DNA from 3 places in the Streptomyces sp. NPDC006309 genome. Region 3 is predicted to be linked to each of the others. Evidence: riboswitches for the same ligand, from Rfam matches in the RefSeq annotation. Region 3 holds a riboswitch; each other region holds the start of a gene.
The links. Region 3 has a riboswitch for thiamine pyrophosphate ahead of thiO (glycine oxidase ThiO). Riboswitches for the same ligand answer to the same signal wherever they lie in the genome.
Positions count from the first base shown of each region.

Region 1: it holds a riboswitch for thiamine pyrophosphate, as region 3 does, so the genes downstream of both, thiC (phosphomethylpyrimidine synthase ThiC) here and thiO (glycine oxidase ThiO) in region 3, are expected to answer to the same signal.
Region 2: it holds a riboswitch for thiamine pyrophosphate, as region 3 does, so the genes downstream of both, ABZ117_RS19775 (thiamine ABC transporter substrate-binding protein) here and thiO (glycine oxidase ThiO) in region 3, are expected to answer to the same signal.

Region 1 is NZ_JBEXRO010000005.1:230,047-236,226, reverse strand. It holds gene ABZ117_RS10160 (metallophosphoesterase) at 1-571, shown strand, start outside; gene ABZ117_RS10155 (hypothetical protein) at 751-1,620, shown strand; gene thiC (phosphomethylpyrimidine synthase ThiC) at 1,723-3,507, opposite strand; TPP riboswitch at 3,500-3,676, opposite strand; gene ABZ117_RS10145 (YibE/F family protein) at 3,748-5,193, shown strand; gene ABZ117_RS10140 (SsgA family sporulation/cell division regulator) at 5,298-5,735, opposite strand; gene ABZ117_RS10135 (IclR family transcriptional regulator C-terminal domain-containing protein) at 5,835-6,180, opposite strand, start outside.
Region 2 is NZ_JBEXRO010000014.1:114,636-120,815, forward strand. It holds gene ABZ117_RS19765 (ABC transporter ATP-binding protein) at 1-579, opposite strand, end outside; gene ABZ117_RS19770 (iron ABC transporter permease) at 579-2,180, opposite strand; gene ABZ117_RS19775 (thiamine ABC transporter substrate-binding protein) at 2,219-3,301, opposite strand; TPP riboswitch at 3,383-3,490, opposite strand; gene rlmN (23S rRNA (adenine(2503)-C(2))-methyltransferase RlmN) at 3,514-4,620, opposite strand; gene ABZ117_RS19785 (hypothetical protein) at 4,929-5,231, shown strand; gene ABZ117_RS19790 (hypothetical protein) at 5,235-5,555, shown strand; gene ABZ117_RS19795 (cytochrome P450) at 5,603-6,180, opposite strand, start outside.
Region 3 is NZ_JBEXRO010000009.1:42,565-48,744, reverse strand. It holds gene thiE (thiamine phosphate synthase) at 1-113, opposite strand, end outside; gene ABZ117_RS14690 (Rv2175c family DNA-binding protein) at 202-567, opposite strand; gene ABZ117_RS14685 (FAD-dependent oxidoreductase) at 678-1,925, opposite strand; gene ABZ117_RS14680 (hypothetical protein) at 1,958-2,308, opposite strand; TPP riboswitch at 2,362-2,473, shown strand; gene thiO (glycine oxidase ThiO) at 2,471-3,640, shown strand; gene thiS (sulfur carrier protein ThiS) at 3,637-3,849, shown strand; gene ABZ117_RS14665 (thiazole synthase) at 3,853-4,647, shown strand; gene pknB (Stk1 family PASTA domain-containing Ser/Thr kinase) at 4,810-6,180, shown strand, end outside.

The sequences.
Region 1 (6,180 bases), on a different contig from region 3:
GCTGCTGCTCGGCGCCAAGCGGTTCGGCGACACCCCCGTCAACTCCGGCGCGGGCACCGCCACCTTCCAGGCGGCCTGGCTGCTGAACGGCGGCCAGAAGACCGACATGGACCGCCTCCAGGACCACCATCTCCAGTGGATGGCCCGTCTCGACGCCGTCGAGGAGGTCGACGGCTATCTGCTCCTCCACTCCGACACCACCGCCTATCTCGACTACGGCGACTCGATCGAGGCGGTCAACGACACCATCCGCGAGGCTCTGACCCGCAACGACGCCGACGAGGTCTGGGATCTGTTCCGCAAGTTCACCAAGCGCTTCTCCTTCCGTGACGAGGGCGGTGCCGACGCCGTACGCTCCCTCCTCGATACGTACGGCGGCACCCGGGTGGTTCACGGGCACAGCCCGATTCCCTACCTCCTCGGTGAGGTCGGTTCCGAGGAGGACGAGGACGGCGCCGGCCCGGCCGTCGAGGGACCGCACGTGTACGCCGACGGCCTCGCCATCGCCATGGACGGCGGAGTGACCATGGCCGGAAAGCTACTCGTCCAGCAACTTCCCCTGGGCGGCTGACCGTTCTCCGTGCACGAGTCACCCGGCCGTGAAAGCGCAGGCCGGAACGCAATTTCCGGCAACCCCTGTCACCGCGCGCCGTGCCGGCTCTACCATCGGCTTATCCGTAGCAGGCTCCCCTCCGTTTCTGCCCGACGGCTCGCCGGCGTGCGAGCCCCAGCCCTACGGAGCACCGGGGGATGCACATGAACAGCGTTCCGCAGCACCTTCAGAGCGAGGACCGCCAGGATTTCGAGCGGCTCCTCGATGAGGCGCTGCGCTCCGCACCCGACCGGCCGGAACTGGCCGCTGTGGGTCAGCGGCTCAATCCCGAACAACTGCGCACCATGGCACGAAGCGCCAGCGCCGTGATCACGGCAGCCGCGGCGGCCGAGTACCAGCACTACGTCAAGGTCCGCGACGAACTGCGTCACCCGGCCTTGTCCGTCCAGCCCGCCGCCGGCGGCCCCGGCGCGGCGGAACCGGATCCGGACGCCACGAACCTCGCCACCGCCCTCGGGGAGGCCGCCGAGAGCACCGGCGCGGGCGCCGTCGCCGTCATCGCCGTCCTAGCTCCCCTCCTCTCCGGGAGCGCGGCCGTCCTCTTCCTCCTCGTCGGCTACCTCCTGAAGGTGCTGGATCCCGGGCAGACCTTCGCCCGGACCATGCTCACCACCGGCTGGGTGTTCGGCGCTCTCACGGCGGCCGGGATCCTCGTCGCCGCCGTCGGGCTGCTGCTCACCGCCCTGCGCAACAGCACCTCGGCGGAGGCCCGCGCCCAGGAGGCGGCGCACGAGGAGCTGGCCGGGGCCAGAGAGGCGTGGCGGGAGGCGCTGCTGGAGCGCGGCATCCTGCCGTTCCTGCGGGAGGCGCTCACCGAACCGGGTCCGCCCGCCGTGCGCCGTACGGCCCCGCCCGCCCCGACGACCGGCCGCATCCCGCGTCTGGGCTACGACCGTCCCGGCTTCAGCAGCCCCGGGGACGACGGCACCCCGAGCGGCCGCCCCAGTTTCACCAGCCCCGACTACACGAGCCCGGACTACGGCGGCCCGGAGCACCAGCCCGACTGACCGCACCCGCGGCAGTCCGGCCCCGCGCGCCGGACGACTCCGGCCCACCGCGCCGGCCGTCCCCTCAAGGGCCCGGCCGGCGCGGCACGTTCACCGCGCCTCTCAGTCGGCGACCGGCAGGTAGACCCGGTTGCCCGCCGCCGCGAACTCCTGCGACTTCTGGGCCATGCCCTGCTCGATCTCGGCCCGGTCGCCGCCGTGCTCGCGCCGGATGTCCTGCGAGATCTTCATGCTGCAGAACTTCGGCCCGCACATGGAGCAGAAGTGGGCCGTCTTGGCGGGTTCCGCGGGCAGGGTCTCGTCGTGGAACTCCCGTGCCGTGTCCGGGTCCAGGGCGAGGTTGAACTGGTCCTCCCACCGGAACTCGAAACGGGCGTCCGACAGCGCGTCGTCCCACTCCTGAGCGCCCGGGTGCCCCTTGGCCAGGTCTGCCGCGTGCGCGGCGATCTTGTAGGTGATGACACCGGTCTTGACGTCGTCCCGGTTGGGCAGGCCCAGGTGCTCCTTGGGCGTGACGTAGCAGAGCATCGCCGTGCCCCACCAAGCGATCATCGCGGCACCGATGCCGGAGGTGATGTGGTCGTACGCCGGCGCGACGTCCGTGGTGAGCGGGCCGAGCGTATAGAACGGAGCTTCATCACAGATCTCCTGCTGAAGGTCGATGTTCTCCTTGATCTTGTGCATCGGGACATGCCCGGGGCCCTCGATCATCGTCTGTACCTGAAAGCGCCTGGCGACGCGGTTGAGTTCCCCGAGCGTCCTCAGTTCCGCGAACTGCGCCTCGTCGTTGGCGTCCGCGATCGAACCGGGCCTGAGCCCGTCGCCCAGCGAGTACGTGACGTCGTAGGCGGCGAGAATCTCGCACAACTCTTCGAAGTTCTCGTACAGGAACGACTCCTTGTGGTGCGCCAGGCACCACGCGGCCATGATGGAACCTCCGCGCGACACGATGCCCGTCTTGCGGTTGGCGGTGAGCGGGACGTACGGCAGCCGGACGCCCGCGTGGACGGTCATGTAGTCCACGCCCTGCTCGGCCTGCTCGATGACGGTGTCCTTGTAGATCTCCCAGGTCAGTTCCTCGGCCCGGCCGTCGACCTTTTCCAGGGCCTGGTACAGCGGCACCGTGCCGATGGGGACGGGGGAGTTGCGCAGCACCCACTCACGGGTGGTGTGGATGTTGCGGCCGGTCGAGAGGTCCATGACCGTGTCGGCGCCCCAGCGGGTCGCCCAGGTCATCTTCTCGACCTCCTCCTCGATGGAGGACGTCACCGCGGAGTTGCCGATGTTGGCGTTCACCTTCACCAGGAACCGCTTGCCGATGATCATCGGCTCGATCTCCGGGTGGTTGACGTTGGCCGGCAGCACGGCCCGGCCTGCCGCGATCTCCTCGCGGACCACCTCGGGAGAGACGTTCTCCCGGATGGCCACGAACTCCATCTCCGGCGTGATCTCGCCTCGTCGGGCATAGGCGAGCTGCGTCACCGGCCGGTCGCTCCGGCCGCGCCGCGGCTGGCGCGGGCGCCCGGGGAAGACCGCGTCCAGGTTGCGCAGCCCGCCGCGCGGCGAGGTGTGCCGGAGCCCGTCGTCCTCGGGACGGACAGGACGGCCCGCGTACTCCTCGGTGTCACCGCGGGCGATGATCCAGTTCTCCCGCAGCGGTGACAGGCCCCTGCGGACGTCCGTATCGGCGAGCGGATCGGTGTACGGCCCCGACGTGTCGTACAGCGTGACCGACTCCCCGTTGGTGAGGTGCACCTGACGGACCGGCACGCGCAGGTCGGGGCGCGAGCCCTCGACGTACGCCTTGTGCCAGCCGATGGACTTCCCGGCCTCGTCGGACTTCTCGTCCCGAACGGAGGCAGGCGTGCGTGCGTCCTTGTTGGTCATCGGACCTACTCCCTACGCCGGCATTACCCGGTAACAGGTTCGGCGGTCGACGCAGCGATTCCCGTGTGCCGATGTCCTGCGTGGGACCTGTTGGTTCCACGTGAAACATCGCGTCTACGGAGGTCAGCGCCCTCTCAGCCCGGTGCTCCGAGCTCCCGCGTGTGCAAAGGTGTCTCCACGCTAGCGGCATGGGGGGCGCGGTGAACAGTGGGCCCCCACCGTTCTTGCGATGATCGGGCGGTGACCAGGATGGAGCAGTACCCCCACCAGCCGCCCGATCCGCCCAGCCGAGACGGCCCGGGACAGGGCAACGCGCACGGCCACGGAACCGGTGCGGGCGGGCATCACGGTCCCGCGCACGACCACGGAGCCAGGGAAGGCGGCCACCACGGTCACGCGCACGGCCACGGCCCGGCCGCGCCGGTCTCCCAGCACTTGCGGAAGGTGATCGCGGCGATCCTGATCCCCTTCACCGTGGCGGTCGTCGTCGGCCTCGCGGTGCTCTGGCCCGGCGGAGCCCCGCCCCACTCGCGCACCGGCGTCGGTTTCGACCGGCAGACCCAGCAGGCCACGGTCATCCGGGTCACCGAGGTCAGCTGCGCGTCGGTGAACGCGTCGGGCGGCGCCCCGGCCGGCGCCCCCTCCGCCACCGGCGGCGCCCCCGCGAAGCAGGCGGGCGGCAAAACCTGCAAGAAGGCGACCGTCCGCGTCGACACCGGCGAGGACACAGGCCGTACGTTCACCGAGATCGTGCAGCCGGACCAGACTCGGCAGTTGCACCGGGACGAGAAGGTCGTCGTCGCCTACGAGCCTTCGGCACCGAAGAACCTCCAGTACTCGGTGACCGATGTGAACCGGACGTTCCCCATGGCGTTGCTCGCGGGGATCTTCGCCGTGGCCGTCGTCGTGGTCGGCCGGCTGCGCGGTCTCATGGCTCTGGTCGCCCTGGCGGTGAGCTTCCTCGTGCTGACCCTGTTCATCCTGCCCGCCATCCTCCAGGGCTCCGATCCGCTGGTCGTGGCCGTGGTGGGAGCGAGCGCCATCATGCTGATCGCGCTGTACATGTGCCATGGCCTGTCCGCCCGCACGTCGGTGGCGGTGCTCGGCACGCTGATCTCCCTGTCGCTGATCGGCCTGCTCGGCTCGCTGTTCATCGGCTGGTCCGCGCTGACCGGCAACACGGACGACAACACCGGTCTGATCCACGGCCTGTATCCGTCGATCGACATGAGCGGTCTGCTGCTGGCCGGCGTCATCATCGGCTCGCTCGGCGTCCTGGACGACGTGACGGTGACGCAGACGTCGGCGGTCTGGGAACTGCACGAGGCGAACCCGGCGATGGGCTGGCGGGGGCTGTACCGGGCGGCCATCCGGATCGGCCGAGATCACATCGCCTCCGTGGTCAACACGCTGGTGCTCGCCTACGCCGGCGCCGCGCTGCCGCTGCTGCTGCTGTTCTCGATCGCGCAGAGCAGCGTGGGGACCGTGGCGGACAGCGAACTGGTGGCCGAGGAGATCGTGCGCACGCTGGTGGGCTCGATCGGCCTGGTCGCCTCGGTGCCGGTCACCACCGCGCTGGCCGCGCTGGTGGTCTCGGCCGACCGGTCGGGAGCGGCTGACCCGGTGCCTGCCGGGGGGCGTCCCGCACCGGCGCGCGGCGGCCGGGGCCGGCGCCGGAAGCGGTGAACGCGACGTGGGGTGGGGCGGTGGTGCCGTCCACCGGGTGCAGAAGCGTTCCTGCACGGAGGCGGACGAGATGACGGTGCGTCGGTGCCTCGTATCGTGACGCTTCAGCCGGCGCTCTGTTCCTCGGCCAGGATGCGGTCCAGCGCCTCGTCGAGATGAGCGTCGAAGTCCGCCAGCGCACCCTCCTGACCGAGCGGCACGAGCTTGTCCGTCCGGTCGAGGAAGGCCACCAGCGGCGGCGCCGACGAACGGAACAGCGCCTGGTCCCCGCCCACCTGAAGCCGGATCAGCACTTCGCCCAGCACCTCGGAATCGGCTGGAGCGATGCGCACATCACCCTCCCCGCAGGGCCGCCCGACCCCGTCGATCAACAGCTCGCGCCCGAAGGCCCAGGTCACCGGGGCGTCACCGGGCAGGTGAAAGGTGAGCCGCACCGCGTACGGATCACAGGTCTCGTAGCGCAGCTCCACCGGGATGCGGAAGGAGAGCTCCTCCGACACGAGAAAGCTCATCATGACTTCTGCCTGTACGGACTCGCGCATCGCCTACCCCGTCATATGACATCGACTGGCCGGGATTGATCCCTCTAGCCATGGTCAAATCTTGCTGAAAGTACGCAATAGATCACAAGGAGTAAGTTTTCACATGCTGATAGAGAGCGTGAGCGAGCCGACGTGCCGCCCGATCTCCGCCTGGAGCCGGCGGGCGGCGGGCAGCAGCCGGTCGGCCCGCTGGACGGGCAGGGAGATGGCCATGGTGGCCGCGGTCGTGCCGACCGTGATGGGGACCGCCGCGCAGACCGTCCCGAGCGCGTACTCCTGACGCTCCACCGTCAGTTCCATGCGCCGGGTGCGGGCCAGTCGCCGCAGCAGCGCGCCGTGGTCCCGCACGGTGTAGGGCGTGAGGGGTTCGGCCGGGTAGTGGGCGAGGTGGTCGCGCCGGGCGTCCTCGTCCAGCTGGGACAGCAGGCACTGTCCGATGGCATGG
Region 2 (6,180 bases), on a different contig from region 3:
CTGGTCGTGGGTGACCGCGAGCACGGTGGTGCCCAACCGCCCGAACAGCTCCCGCAGTTCCACCACCAGCCGCTCCCGCAGCGAGCGGTCGAGCTGGCCGAGCGGCTCGTCCAGCATCAGCAGCCGGGGCCGGGGCGCGAGGGCGCGGGCCAGCGCGACGCGCTGCTGCTCGCCGCCGGACAGGGAGGCCACGGCCCGCCGGGCGGCACCGGGCAGCCCGACGAGCTCCAGCAACTGCCCCACCTCGGGGTCCCGTTCACCCCTGGCGACGCCGTGCATACGCAGCCCGAACGCCACGTTCGCGCCGACGTCCCGCTGCGGGAAGAGCTGGTGGTCCTGGAACATGAGCCCCATTCCCCGCTTGTGCGCGGGGACATGGGTCTGGTCGCGGCCGTCCAGCAGCACCCGCCCGGCGTCCAGGGGTTGCAGTCCCGCCACGGCCCTGAGCAGGGTCGACTTGCCGCTGCCGCTGGGCCCGAGCACACACACCACCTCATGCTCGGCGACGTCGAGGCCGACGGCGTCGAGCACGGGCCGCCCGCCGAGGCACACGGTCGCGGCGTCGAGGCTCAGCAGCATCAGAACTCCCCCGTCCGGTCGGTCCGCAGCCGCTCCAGGATCAGCAGCGCGGCGGCGCACACCACCATGAGAATGGTCGAAAGGGCCATCGCCTGGCCGTAGTTGAGGTCTCCGGGACGGCTCAGCAGGCGGGCCACGGCGACCGGGAGGGTGGGGTTGTCGGGGCGGGCGATGAACACGGTCGCCCCGAACTCCCCGAGCGACACGGCGAACGCGAACCCGGCCGAGACCAGCAGCGCCCGCCGCACCAACGGCAGGTCCACCTCCCGCCACACCCGCCACGGCGAGGCCCCGAGCACGGCCGCCGCCTCCCGCAGCCGTCCGTCCACCGCGCGCAGCACGGGCAGCATGGTGCGTACGACGAAGGGGGCGCCCACCAGGGCCTGGGCGAGCGGCACCAGGATCCACGACTGGCGCAGATCCAGCGGCGGCCTGTCCAGCGCGATCAGGAAACCAAAGCCGACGGTCACGGCGGAGACGCCGAGCGGCAGCATCAGCAGCGCGTCGAAGCCCCGCACCAGTCGTCCCGCGTCCCGCCCGGCCAGCGCGGCGGCGGCGAGACCGCCCACCAGGACGGCGATGGCGGTGGCGGCGACGGCGTACTCCAGCGAGGTCCACACGGCGTGCACGGGCGCCACCAGGAACGTACCGCCGTCGGAGTCGGTCAGGGCCCGGTAGTAGCCGAGACCGGGGGCGTCGAGGGAGCGCCGGACGAGCACGGCGAGCGGCAGCACCAGGAGCAGGGCGATCGTCAGGAGGACCCCGGCGAGCAGCGCCCACTGGCCGCCGCCGCGCGGCGGGCGGGCGGTCACCTTCGGGTCGACCAGGCGCAGGGCGGTCTCCCGCCGCCGTACGGTCCGGGCGTGCACGGCGAGGATCGCGCCGACGGCGACGAACTGCACGAGGGTGAGGACGGCGGCCGTGGACAGGTCGAAGACCTCGGAGGTCTGCCGGTAGATCTCCACCTCCAGGGTGGAGAAGGTGGGGCCGCCGAGGATCTGCACCACGCCGAAGGAGGTGAAGGTGAACAGGAACACCATCAGCGCGGCGGCGGCCACGGCGGGCGCGAGCGCGGGCAGGGTGACCTGCCGCCAGGCCTTCGCCGGGGAGGCGCCCAGCAGGCGGGCGGCCTCCTCCTGGCGTGGGTCGAGCTGGGCCCACAGACCGCCGACGGTGCGGACGACGACCGCGTAGTTGAAGAAGACGTGGGCCAGCAGGATCGCCCACACGGTGGTGTCGAGCCGTACGCCCCACAACTGGTCGAGCAGCCCGTTGTGCCCGAGCAGGGCCAGGAAGGCGCTGCCGGCGACGACGGTCGGGAGCACGAACGGGACGGTGACCACGGCCCGCAGCAGTTGCTTGCCCGGGAAGCGCAGGCGGGCGAAGACGTAGGCGGCGGGCAGCGCGAGCAGCAGGGTGAGCGCGGTGGAGGCCAGCGCCTGCCAGGTGGTGAACCACAGCACGTGCCGGATGTCGGGCTGCGTGACGACGTCCGCGATCCGTCCGAGCCGCCAGCCGCCGTCCGCCTTCAGGCCGCGCGCGACGATCGCGGCCACGGGCCAGGCGAAGAACAGCGCGAAGAACGCGACGGGCAGGGCCATCAGCCCGAACCGCGCCGCGCTCCCCCGCCGGGTCCGGGCTACCTCAGTACGAGTGACGTCCACGTCTTGACCCACTGGTCGCGGTTGGCGGCGATCCGGTCCGGGGCCATGGTCTGCGGGTCCTTGGCCTGGGGGCCGTACTTCAGGAAGTCCGGCGGCACCTGGGCGGCCTCGCGCACGGGGTAGACGAACATGTTCAGCGGCATGTCCTCCTGGAACTCCTTGCTGAGCAGGAAGTCGAGGAACGCCTTGCCGCCCTTGGGGTTGCGGGCGTTGCTCAGGAGCCCCGCGTACTCGGTCTGCCGGAAGCAGGTGCCGCTCGCCACACCGGTCGGGGCGGTGGCGGGCCGCTTCTTGGCGTAGATCACCTCGGCGGGCGGGGAGGAGGCGTACGACACCACGAGCGGGCGGTCGCCGCCGGCCTTGCGGCCCTGGGTGGAGCCGGAGAACTCCTGGTCGTAGGCCTGCTCCCAGCCGTCGACGACCTTGACGCCGTTGGCCTTGAGCTTCTTCCAGTAGTCCTGCCAGCCCGCGTCGCCGAACTGTGCGGCGCTGCCGAGGAGGAAGCCGAGGCCCGGTGAGGAGGTGGCCGCGTTCTCGGTGACGAGCAGGTTCTTGTAGCGAGGATCGGCGAGGTCGGCGAAGGACCGCGGCGGGGTCAGCCGGTGCGCGCTGAAGTAGGCCTTGTCGTAGTTGACGCAGATGTCGCCGGTGTCGACGGGCGTGACGCGGTGCCTCGTCCGGTCGACCTGGTACTGCGGCAGGACCGTGCCGGATCCCTTGGCCTGATACGGCTGGAACAGCCCGTTGTCCAGGGCGCGGGACAGCAGGGTGTTGTCGACGCCGAAGAGGACGTCGCCCTGCGGGTTGTCCTTGGTGAGGATCGCCTTGTTGACGGCCTGGCCGGCGTCGCCGTCCTTGAGGACCTTGACCTGGTACCCGGACCGCTTCTCGAAGTCCTTCAGGACGTTCTTCGAGACGCTCCACGAGTCGTGGCTGACGAGGGTGACGGTCCTGGAGTCCGTGGGCTTCCCGGTGTCCGACGACCCGCACCCGGTCAGCGCGGGCAGGGCGAGGAGACCTAGCCCCGCCGCCACGGCCACGAGGGTCTTGTTGTGCACTGGATGTCCTCCTGGGGTGGGCCAGGAAGAGACGCGGCCCTGCCCGGGCCTCCGCGAGGGAGGCCGGGCAGGGCGCAACAGCTTGAGTGGTGACCGAACTTCCTACCCAGAATGACCTGGGCGAGGTTCAGAGGGTCTGCGGCCCGGTTGCCGCACTCTCAGCGCTGTGGCGCTCCCCTGTCGGAATATGAAGATATGTGGACGTGGTCAGATTACCGCTCGGTGGCCGCGAGCTGACCGCAGGCCCCGTCGATCTCCTGTCCACGGGTGTCCCGGACGGTCACCGGCACGCCGTGCGCGGCGATGGCCTCCACGAACGCCTTCTCGTCCTCCGGCCGGGAGGCCGTCCACTTCGAACCCGGGGTCGGGTTGAGCGGGATGAGGTTGACGTGCACGGGCTTGCCCCGGAGCAGCCGGCCGAGCCGGTCACCGCGCCAGGCCTGGTCGTTGATGTCCCGGATCAGCGCGTACTCGATCGACAGCCGGCGGCCCGACCTCTCGGTGTACTCGAAACCGGCGTCCAGCACCTCGCGCACCTTCCACCGCGTGTTCACGGGGACGAGGGTGTCGCGCAGTTCGTCATCGGGGGCGTGCAGGGAGATCGCGAGCCGGCACTTGAAGCCCTCGTCGGAGAACCGGTGGATGGCCGGCACCAGTCCGACGGTCGAGACGGTGATCCCGCGCTGGGACAGTCCCAGCCCGTCCGGGGCCGGGTCGGTGAGCGCCCGGATGGCGCCGACGACCCGCTTGTAGTTGGCGAGGGGCTCGCCCATGCCCATGAAGACGATGTTGGACAGCCGCGCCGGTCCGCCCGGCACCTCCCCGTCCCGCAGCGCCCGCATCCCGTCCACGATCTGGTGCACGATCTCGGCGGTGGACAGGTTCCGGTCCAGACCGGCCTGCCCGGTGGCGCAGAACGGGCAGTTCATCCCGCATCCGGCCTGGGAGCTGATGCACATGGTGACCCGGTCCGGGTACCGCATCAGCACGGACTCGACCAGCGTGCCGTCGAACAGCCGCCACAGCGTCTTGCGCGTGGTCCCCTGGTCGGTCGACAGATGCCGGACGACCGTCATCAGCTCCGGCAGCAGCGCTTCTTGCAGCTTCCCGCGCGACCCGGCGGGGATGTCGGTCCACTGCGCGGGGTCGTGCGCGTACCGCGCGAAGTAGTGCTGCGCGAGCTGCTTGGCACGGAACGGCTTCTCACCGATCTCGGCCACCGCGTCCTTGCGCTCGGCGGGCGTGAGGTCGGCGAGATGCCGCGGCGGCTTCTTGGCTCCGCGCGGCGCGACAAAGGTGAGTTCTCCGGGCTTAGGCATGGCTCTACCAGTGTCGCAGATCCAATCGGGTGACCTGGGGCCGTCGCCCGCTACGAGTGCCCTTCGTGCTGTTCGCCGGTCGTCGCTCAGCGGCCGGACGGCCGGCGGGCGGTACGGACAACGCGGGCGGCCGTCCGGCGCGGGCGGCGCAGCCGGGGGTCCGTGCACCTGTCGGTGGGGCAAGTGGGCATTGCCCACTTGCCCCACCTCGGTTAGGCTGGGGATACCGCGATCCCGCCTGGACTCGGCGCCCTCCCGCGGTGTTGACCGACCAACGCCGAGACGTCGGACCACCAAGGAGTGCAGCCATGAGGACCAATGCGCGCGAGGAGTTCGAAGCCATAGCAGAGACCGAAGTCGACGCCCGAGGACGCGTCTCCCTCGGACGCGCCGGAGCCAAGCCGGGCCGGCGCTACCGGGTGGAGGCCGACCCCGACGGTGTGCTCTTGCTGACCCCTGTCGTCTCCATCCCCGAGCGCGAACTACTGGTCTGGACAGACCACGAGGTAGCCGATCGCGTTCGCCGCGGAGTGCAGCAGGCCAAGGAAGGGAAGACCAAGGACCTCGGCGACTTCAGCCAGTACCTCGCGGAGGACGAAACCGAGGACTGACCTTTGTTCACCCTTCGCTTTTCCGACGACGCTGAAGCCACGCTCGACCGGTTGACGGCGGGCGGCAACGCCACCGCCTCGAAGCTGAAGAAGGTTCATCGCACCCTCGGACGCCTCCAGATCGACCCGAGATATCCGGGCTTGCGTTCCCACCAGTACGAGCACTTCCCGAATCTGCCGAGCGAGAAGGTCTGGGACTCCTACGTGGAGAACCAGACGGCGTCAGCCTGGCGCGTCTACTGGATGTACGGCCCGAACGAGAAGGACGAGCAGGGCAACGAGGTGTCCGTGATCACCGTGCTGCTGATCGGTCCGCACCTCTAGCAGTGACGCCCACGCCCGGGTCCCGGCACAGAGGGGGATCTCGCCTCTCACCAGGTCACGGGCAGGGTCCTCGGGCCGCGGATCAGGCCCTGGCGCTGGAACTCGACCTCCTGTGGGGGCACCGCCAGCCGGATGCCGGGGAAGCGGGTGAGAACGGCGCCGATCACCACCTCGGCCTCCATGCGGGCCATGACGGCGGCCAGGCAGTGGTGCGGGCCGTGGCCGAACGCCAGGTGGGCCCGGTTCTCGCGGTCGAAGTCCAGGGCGTCGGGGTCGGGGAACACCTCGGGGTCGCGGTTGGCGGCGACGTACGCGTTGTAGACGACCTCACCGGCCCGGATCAACTGGCCGCCGACGGTGACGTCCTCCACGGCGATCCGGGGGATGCCGACGCCGTTGCGGTGCGGGACGTAGCGGAACAGCTCGTCCACGGCCCGGGGCAGCAGCTCGGGCTCGCGGCGCAGCCGGTTCAGGTGCCCGGGGTGGGTGAGCAGCGCGTACATCATCGAGCCGCTGTTGTTGCGGACGGCGTGGCCGCCGCTGACCTGGACGGCGGTGGCGAGGGAGATCGCCTCGTCGTCGGTGATCTCACCCGCCGTGACGGCCTGGGCCAGCACCCCGGCGA
Region 3 (6,180 bases):
CCGCCGGCCAGCACCGCGTCCAGGAACTCCGGCAGGTCGCCCTGGCGCTTACGGGCGTCCGTGCACAGGTACAGCCGGGCGTCGGCGAGCGCGGCGCGGGCGGTGTCGGACATGCGTGGGTCCCCCCGTGGTCGGTGTGTCTGACGGTGCGGGTGGCGTGCGGGCGCGGGGCCCGCACGCCGGCCCCTGGTGCGGGCCGCCTCAGACGGCGAGCGCCTGGGCGCGGCGCTTCACCTCCGTGCCGCGATTCTCGCTCAGGGCCTGCGCGGGGGTGCCGGGCAGGGTCGGGTCGGGGGTGAAGAGCCACTCGATCATCTCTTCATCGGTGAAGCCGTCGTCCCGCAGGAGCGTCAGGGTCCCGGTCAGGCCCTTGACGATCTTGTCCTCGTCGATGAAGGCGGCGGGGACGTACAGCGCCCTGTTCTCACCTCGGCGTACGGCGATGAGCTGGCCGTCCTTGACCAGCTGCCGCACACGCGTCACCTCGATACCGAACATCTCGGCGATATCGGGCAGGGTGAGCCAGGCGGGGACGAGAGCTTCGATCTTTGCGTCAATCTCGGTCACAGGACAAGCCTGCCATCCCCCACTGACAGTCGGAAGCCAGGTGGGTCCACCTGGGACGATGTGCCGGGGCCGGCCGGCCGCCGCCGACGTGCCCCGAAGGGCGCGGCCGGCTAGTCGGTGCCGGCGTCCTTCAGGGGGCGGCTCGGGTCGGCCAGTGCCCGGACGTCCATGCGCCGGCCCGCCTCGATCAGCCGTCGTCCCTGCGCCAGGTCCCGGGGGCGGCCGACCGCCAGCAGGGCCACCAGCCGGTCCTCGCGCAGCCAGCACACCGTCCAGGCCGGTCCCGCCGGGTCGCCGCGCCAGACCAGGCGGTCGGCGGCGGCGTGGTGGCCGGCGTGCTGCACGAACCGGCCGAACTGCTCGGACCAGAAGTACGGCACCGGGTCGTAGGTCTGCGGGGTGTCGCCGAGGTGGTCGGCGGCGAGGATGTTCGCGGCGACCGTGCGCGGGCCCTGGAGGGCGTTGTCCCAGTGGTGGACGAGCAGCCGTTCGCCGTAGCGGGCCGACGGGAACGAGGCGCAGTCGCCGACGGCGTACACATCCGGCAGGGAGGTGCGCAGGCGGGCGTCGGCGATGATCTCGCCGTGCGCGCCCAGCTCGATGCCGGAGCCGGCCAGCCAGGCGGTGGCGGGGCGGGCGCCGATGCCGACGACGACGGCGCCGGCGGGCAGCCGTGTGCCGTCGGCGAGCAGCACCGCGCCGGGCTCGACGCGCTCCACGCGCGCGTGCGTGCGCAGTTCCACGCCGGCGTCGGCGTACCAGGCGGCCATGGGGGCGGCGACCTCGGCGGGCAGGGCGCCGGCGAGCGGCCGGTCCGCGGCCTCGACGACGGTCACCCCGCAGCCCGCCTCGCGGGCGGCGGTGGCGAACTCGGCGCCGATCCAGCCGGCGCCGACGACCACGACGTCGTGCTGCCGGGCGAGGACGGGCCGCAGCCGTTCGGCGTCGTCCAGGGTGCGCAGCAGGTGTACGCCGGGCAGGTCCTCGGTGCCGGGCAGGGTGACCGGTTCGGCGCCGGTGGCGAGGACCAGGACGTCGTAGGGCACCGGGCCGGTCCCGGTGTCCAGTTCGTGGTCGGCGGGGCGCAGGCCGCGCACCTCGCAGCCGAGGCGCAGCTCGACGCCGAGGGCCTCGAAGTCCACGTCGAAGGCGGATCCCTCGGCCTTGCCGAGCAGGACGGCCTTCGACAGCGGCGGCCGGTCGTAGGGCTGGTGGGCCTCGGCCCCGATGACGGTCACCGTCCCCCGGAAGCCCTGTTCCCGCAGGGCGACCGCGGTCTGGACCCCGGCCATGCCCGCGCCGACGACGACCACGCGGGGTCCTTGCGACGTGCCCTCTTGCGCTGTCTGCTCGCTCACCCGATCACCTTAGTCAGGTGACGTTCCGTCAGTCAGGGGGCGTGCTCGGTGACCTGTTCCACAACGCTGGTGCCGGAGCCCGGCCGGGACTCCCACTCCCAGGCCTCCTCCAGCCGCAGCCGCCCGTCGGGCAGTTCCACGACCGTGGACACGCAGTGCCCGGAGGCGGTCGTCCCGTCGGTCCTCAGCTGCACGTAGCGGAAGTCCAGCCGGTCGCCCTCGCGGGTGCCGACCAGGTGGCCCCGTACGACGTCGCCGCCCGCGTACCCGGCCCAGATCGCGCCGTCGTCCTCGTGGTAGGCGAACCGGGTGCGGGTGCCCACCTGACCTGGGGCCTGGTCCGCCACGGGGGCGAAATGCAGTCCGTCGAGCGAGCGGGACATGGCGGAGGACTCCCTTACGCGTGGTGAGCGGGGCGGGCTAGGGTGGCCACCGTACAAGCACTCGCGGGAGCCCGGACGCACCGGGCTGAGAGGGAGGCTGGCGGCCTCCGACCGTACGAACCTGATCCGGGTCATGCCGGCGAAGGGAGGGGCTGGACGCCCATGTCGTCACGTACGTCCGACGTCCTCGTCATCGGGGGCGGGATCATCGGCCTGGTCACGGCCTGGCGGGCCGCGCAACGCGGTCTGGCCACGGCCGTGGTGGACCCCGAGCCGGGTGGCGGGGCCGCCCGGGTCGCGGCCGGGATGCTGGCCGCGGTCACCGAACTGCACTACGGCGAGGAGACGCTGCTCGCCCTCAACCTGGAGTCGGCCCGCCGCTACCCCGAGTTCGTGGCCGAGCTGTCCGAGCTGACCGGCCACGACCCCGGTTACCGCCGCTGCGGCACCCTCGCCGTCGCGCTCAACGCCGACGACCGCGCGCACCTGCGGGACCTGCACTCCTTGCAGCAGCGATCGGGGCTCGCCTCCGAGTGGCTGTCCGGGCGGGAGTGCCGCCGCCTGGAGCCGATGCTGGCGCCCGGGGTGCGCGGCGGCCTGCGGGTCGACGGCGACCACCAGGTCGACCCGCGGCGGCTGTCGGCGGCCCTGATGGCGGCGTGCGAGCGGGCCGGCGTGGTGTTCCACCGCGCGTGGACCGAGCGGCTGGACGTCGCGGGGGGCCGGGCCACCGGGGTCACCACGGCCGACGGGACCGGGCTGAGCGCAGGTCAGGTGGTGCTCGCGGCCGGGAGCCTGAGCGGGCGGCTCGCGGGCCTGCCGGAGGAGCTGCGTCCCCCGGTCCGGCCGGTCAAGGGGCAGGTGCTGCGGCTGACCGTGCCGCGCCGGTTCGCGCCGTTCCTGAGCCGTACGGTGCGGGCGGTGGTCCGCGGCAGCCAGGTCTACCTGGTGCCCCGGGAGAACGGCGAGCTGGTCGTCGGCGCCACCAGCGAGGAGCAGGGCTGGGACACGACGGTCACGGCCGGCGGCGTGTACGAGCTGCTGCGCGACGCCCACGAGCTGGTGCCCGGCATCACCGAGCTGCCGCTCACCGAGACCCGGGCCGGGCTGCGGCCCGCCTCCCCCGACAACGCGCCGCTGCTCGGCCCGTCCGGCCTGGACGGGCTGCTGCTGGCCACCGGGCACCACCGCAACGGGGTGCTGCTCACGCCGGTCACCGGGGACGTGCTGGCGCACACCCTGGTCACCGGGACCCTTCCTCCGGAGGCACGTCCGTTCACCCCGCGGCGGTTCGGCGCCGCACCCGTGGAACAGCTGGAGCAGCCCGCATGAACGTTTCCGTCACCATCTCCGTCAACGGCGAACCCCGCCGCATCGTCGCGGGCACCGCGCTGGACGCCCTGGTGGGGTCCCTCACCGCGGCGCCGCGCGGGGTGGCCGCCGCCGTCAACGAGACCGTCGTCCCGCGCGCACGGTGGGCGGCGACCGCCCTCGCCGAGGGCGACCGCGTCGAGGTCCTCACCGCCGTGCAGGGAGGCTGAGTCATGGCCGACGATCCCCTGGTCCTCGGTGGGCTGACCCTCTCCTCCCGGCTGATCATGGGCACGGGAGGGGCGCCCAGTCTGGACGTGCTGGAGCGCTCGCTCATCGCCTCCGGCACGGAGCTGACCACGGTCGCGATGCGCCGGGTGGACCTCGGCGTGCACGGCTCGGTGCTGTCCGTGCTGGAGCGGCTCGGCATCCGGGTGCTGCCGAACACGGCGGGCTGTTTCACCGCCGGCGAGGCCGTGCTGACCGCCCGGCTGGCCCGGGAGGCGCTGGGCACGGACCTGATCAAGCTGGAGGTCATCGCCGACGAGCGGACGCTGCTGCCGGACCCGGTGGAGACGCTGGACGCCGCGGAGACGCTGGTCGACGAGGGGTTCACGGTGCTGCCGTACACCAACGACGACCCCGTCCTCGCGCGGAAGCTGGAGGACGCCGGCTGTGCGGCGGTGATGCCGCTGGGCTCGCCGATCGGGTCCGGTCTCGGTATCCGCAACCCGCACAACTTCCAGCTGATCGTGGAGCACGCGCGCGTGCCGGTGATCCTGGACGCGGGGGCCGGTACGGCGTCCGACGCGGCCCTCGCGATGGAGCTGGGCTGTGCCGGGGTGATGCTGGCGTCCGCGGTGACGCGGGCGCAGGAGCCGGAGCTGATGGCCGCGGCCATGAGGCACGCCGTGGAGGCGGGGCGGCTGGCCCGGCGGGCCGGGCGGATCCCGCGGCGCCACTTCGCGCAGGCCTCCTCCCCGGCCGCGGGCCTCGCCCGCCTGGACCCGGAACGGCCCGCCTTCTAGGCGCGCCCTCCAGGCCCTTGCGCACGGAGCGGGGGCCGGCTCCGGCCGGCCCTCGCCTCCCGCCGGGCTCCGCGTCCGTGACGGTCACAGCTCTGCTGCATTCCGCCGCCTGGGGCACCGTGGCCGGCGGTGGTGTCGGTGGGTCCTCGTAGACTCCCCTGCGTGGATACGACCCTTCAGGACCCCCTCGTCGGTCAGCTGCTCGACGGCCGCTACCGCGTCGACGCGCGGGTCGCGGCCGGCGGTATGGCCACGGTCTACCGGGCCCTGGACACCCGCCTGGACCGCGTCCTCGCGCTGAAGGTGATGCACCCGGCGCTCGCGGCCGACGGGTCCTTCGTCGAGCGGTTCATCCGGGAGGCGAAGTCCGTCGCCCGGCTCGACCACCCCAACGTGGTGCAGGTCTTCGACCAGGGCACCGACGGGTCGTACGTGTACCTGGCGATGGAGTACGTCGCCGGGTGCACCCTGCGGGACGTGCTGCGCGAGCGGGGCGCCGTGCAGCCGCGGGCCGCCCTGGACGTCCTGGAGCCGGTGCTGGCCGCGCTGGGCGCCGCCCACCGGGCCGGGTTCGTGCACCGGGACATGAAGCCGGAGAACGTGCTCATAGGGGACGACGGCCGGGTCAAGGTGGCCGACTTCGGGCTGGTGCGCTCCGTGGACACGGTGACCAGCACGACGGGCGCCGTCCTCGGGACCGTCTCCTATCTCGCCCCCGAGCAGATCGAGCAGGGCACCGCGGACCCGCGCGTCGACGTGTACGCGTGCGGTGTGGTCCTGTACGAGATGCTGACCGGCGGCAAGCCGCACGCCGGTGAATCCCCGGCCCAGGTGCTCTACCGGCACATCCACGAGGACGTACCGCCGCCCTCGGCGCTCGTGCCCGGGCTGCCGTACCAGCTGGACGAGCTGGTGGCGTCGGCCACCGCGCGCACCCCGGACCTCCGGCCGCACGACGCCGTGGCGCTGCTCCTCCAGGTGCGCGGGGCCCGCGAGGGGCTGACCGACGAGCAGCTGGACGCGCTGCCGCCGCAGGCGCTGACCGCGGAGCACGACAACGCCGGTGACCGCACGAGCGTGATCCCGCGCTCGCTGACCGTGCCCCGGCCGCGGCCCGTCGACGGCGACGCCCCCGCGGACGTCACCGACCGCACCGCCCGCTTCGCGAGCCCGCCGCCGCCTCCTGAGCGGCGGCGCCCGGCGCGGCCCAGGCGCACGGTGCTGGCGGTCGTCGCGGCGGTACTGGTGGTGTTCGGCGTGGGCGCCGGGGTCTGGTACATCAACTCCGGCCAGTTCACCGAGGTCCCGCCGCTGCTGGCGAAGACGGAGGCGCAGGCGAGGGCGCGGCTGAAGGAGGCCGGGCTCGACGTCGGGCAGGTCAAACACGCCTACAGCGACACGATCAGGCGCGGCACGGTCATCAGCAGCGACCCCGCGGTCGGCGGCCGGATCCGGGACCACGACGCGGTGACCCTGACCGTGTCGCTGGGCCCGAAGACGGTGAAGGTGCCCGACGTGGCGGGCCGGCCGCTG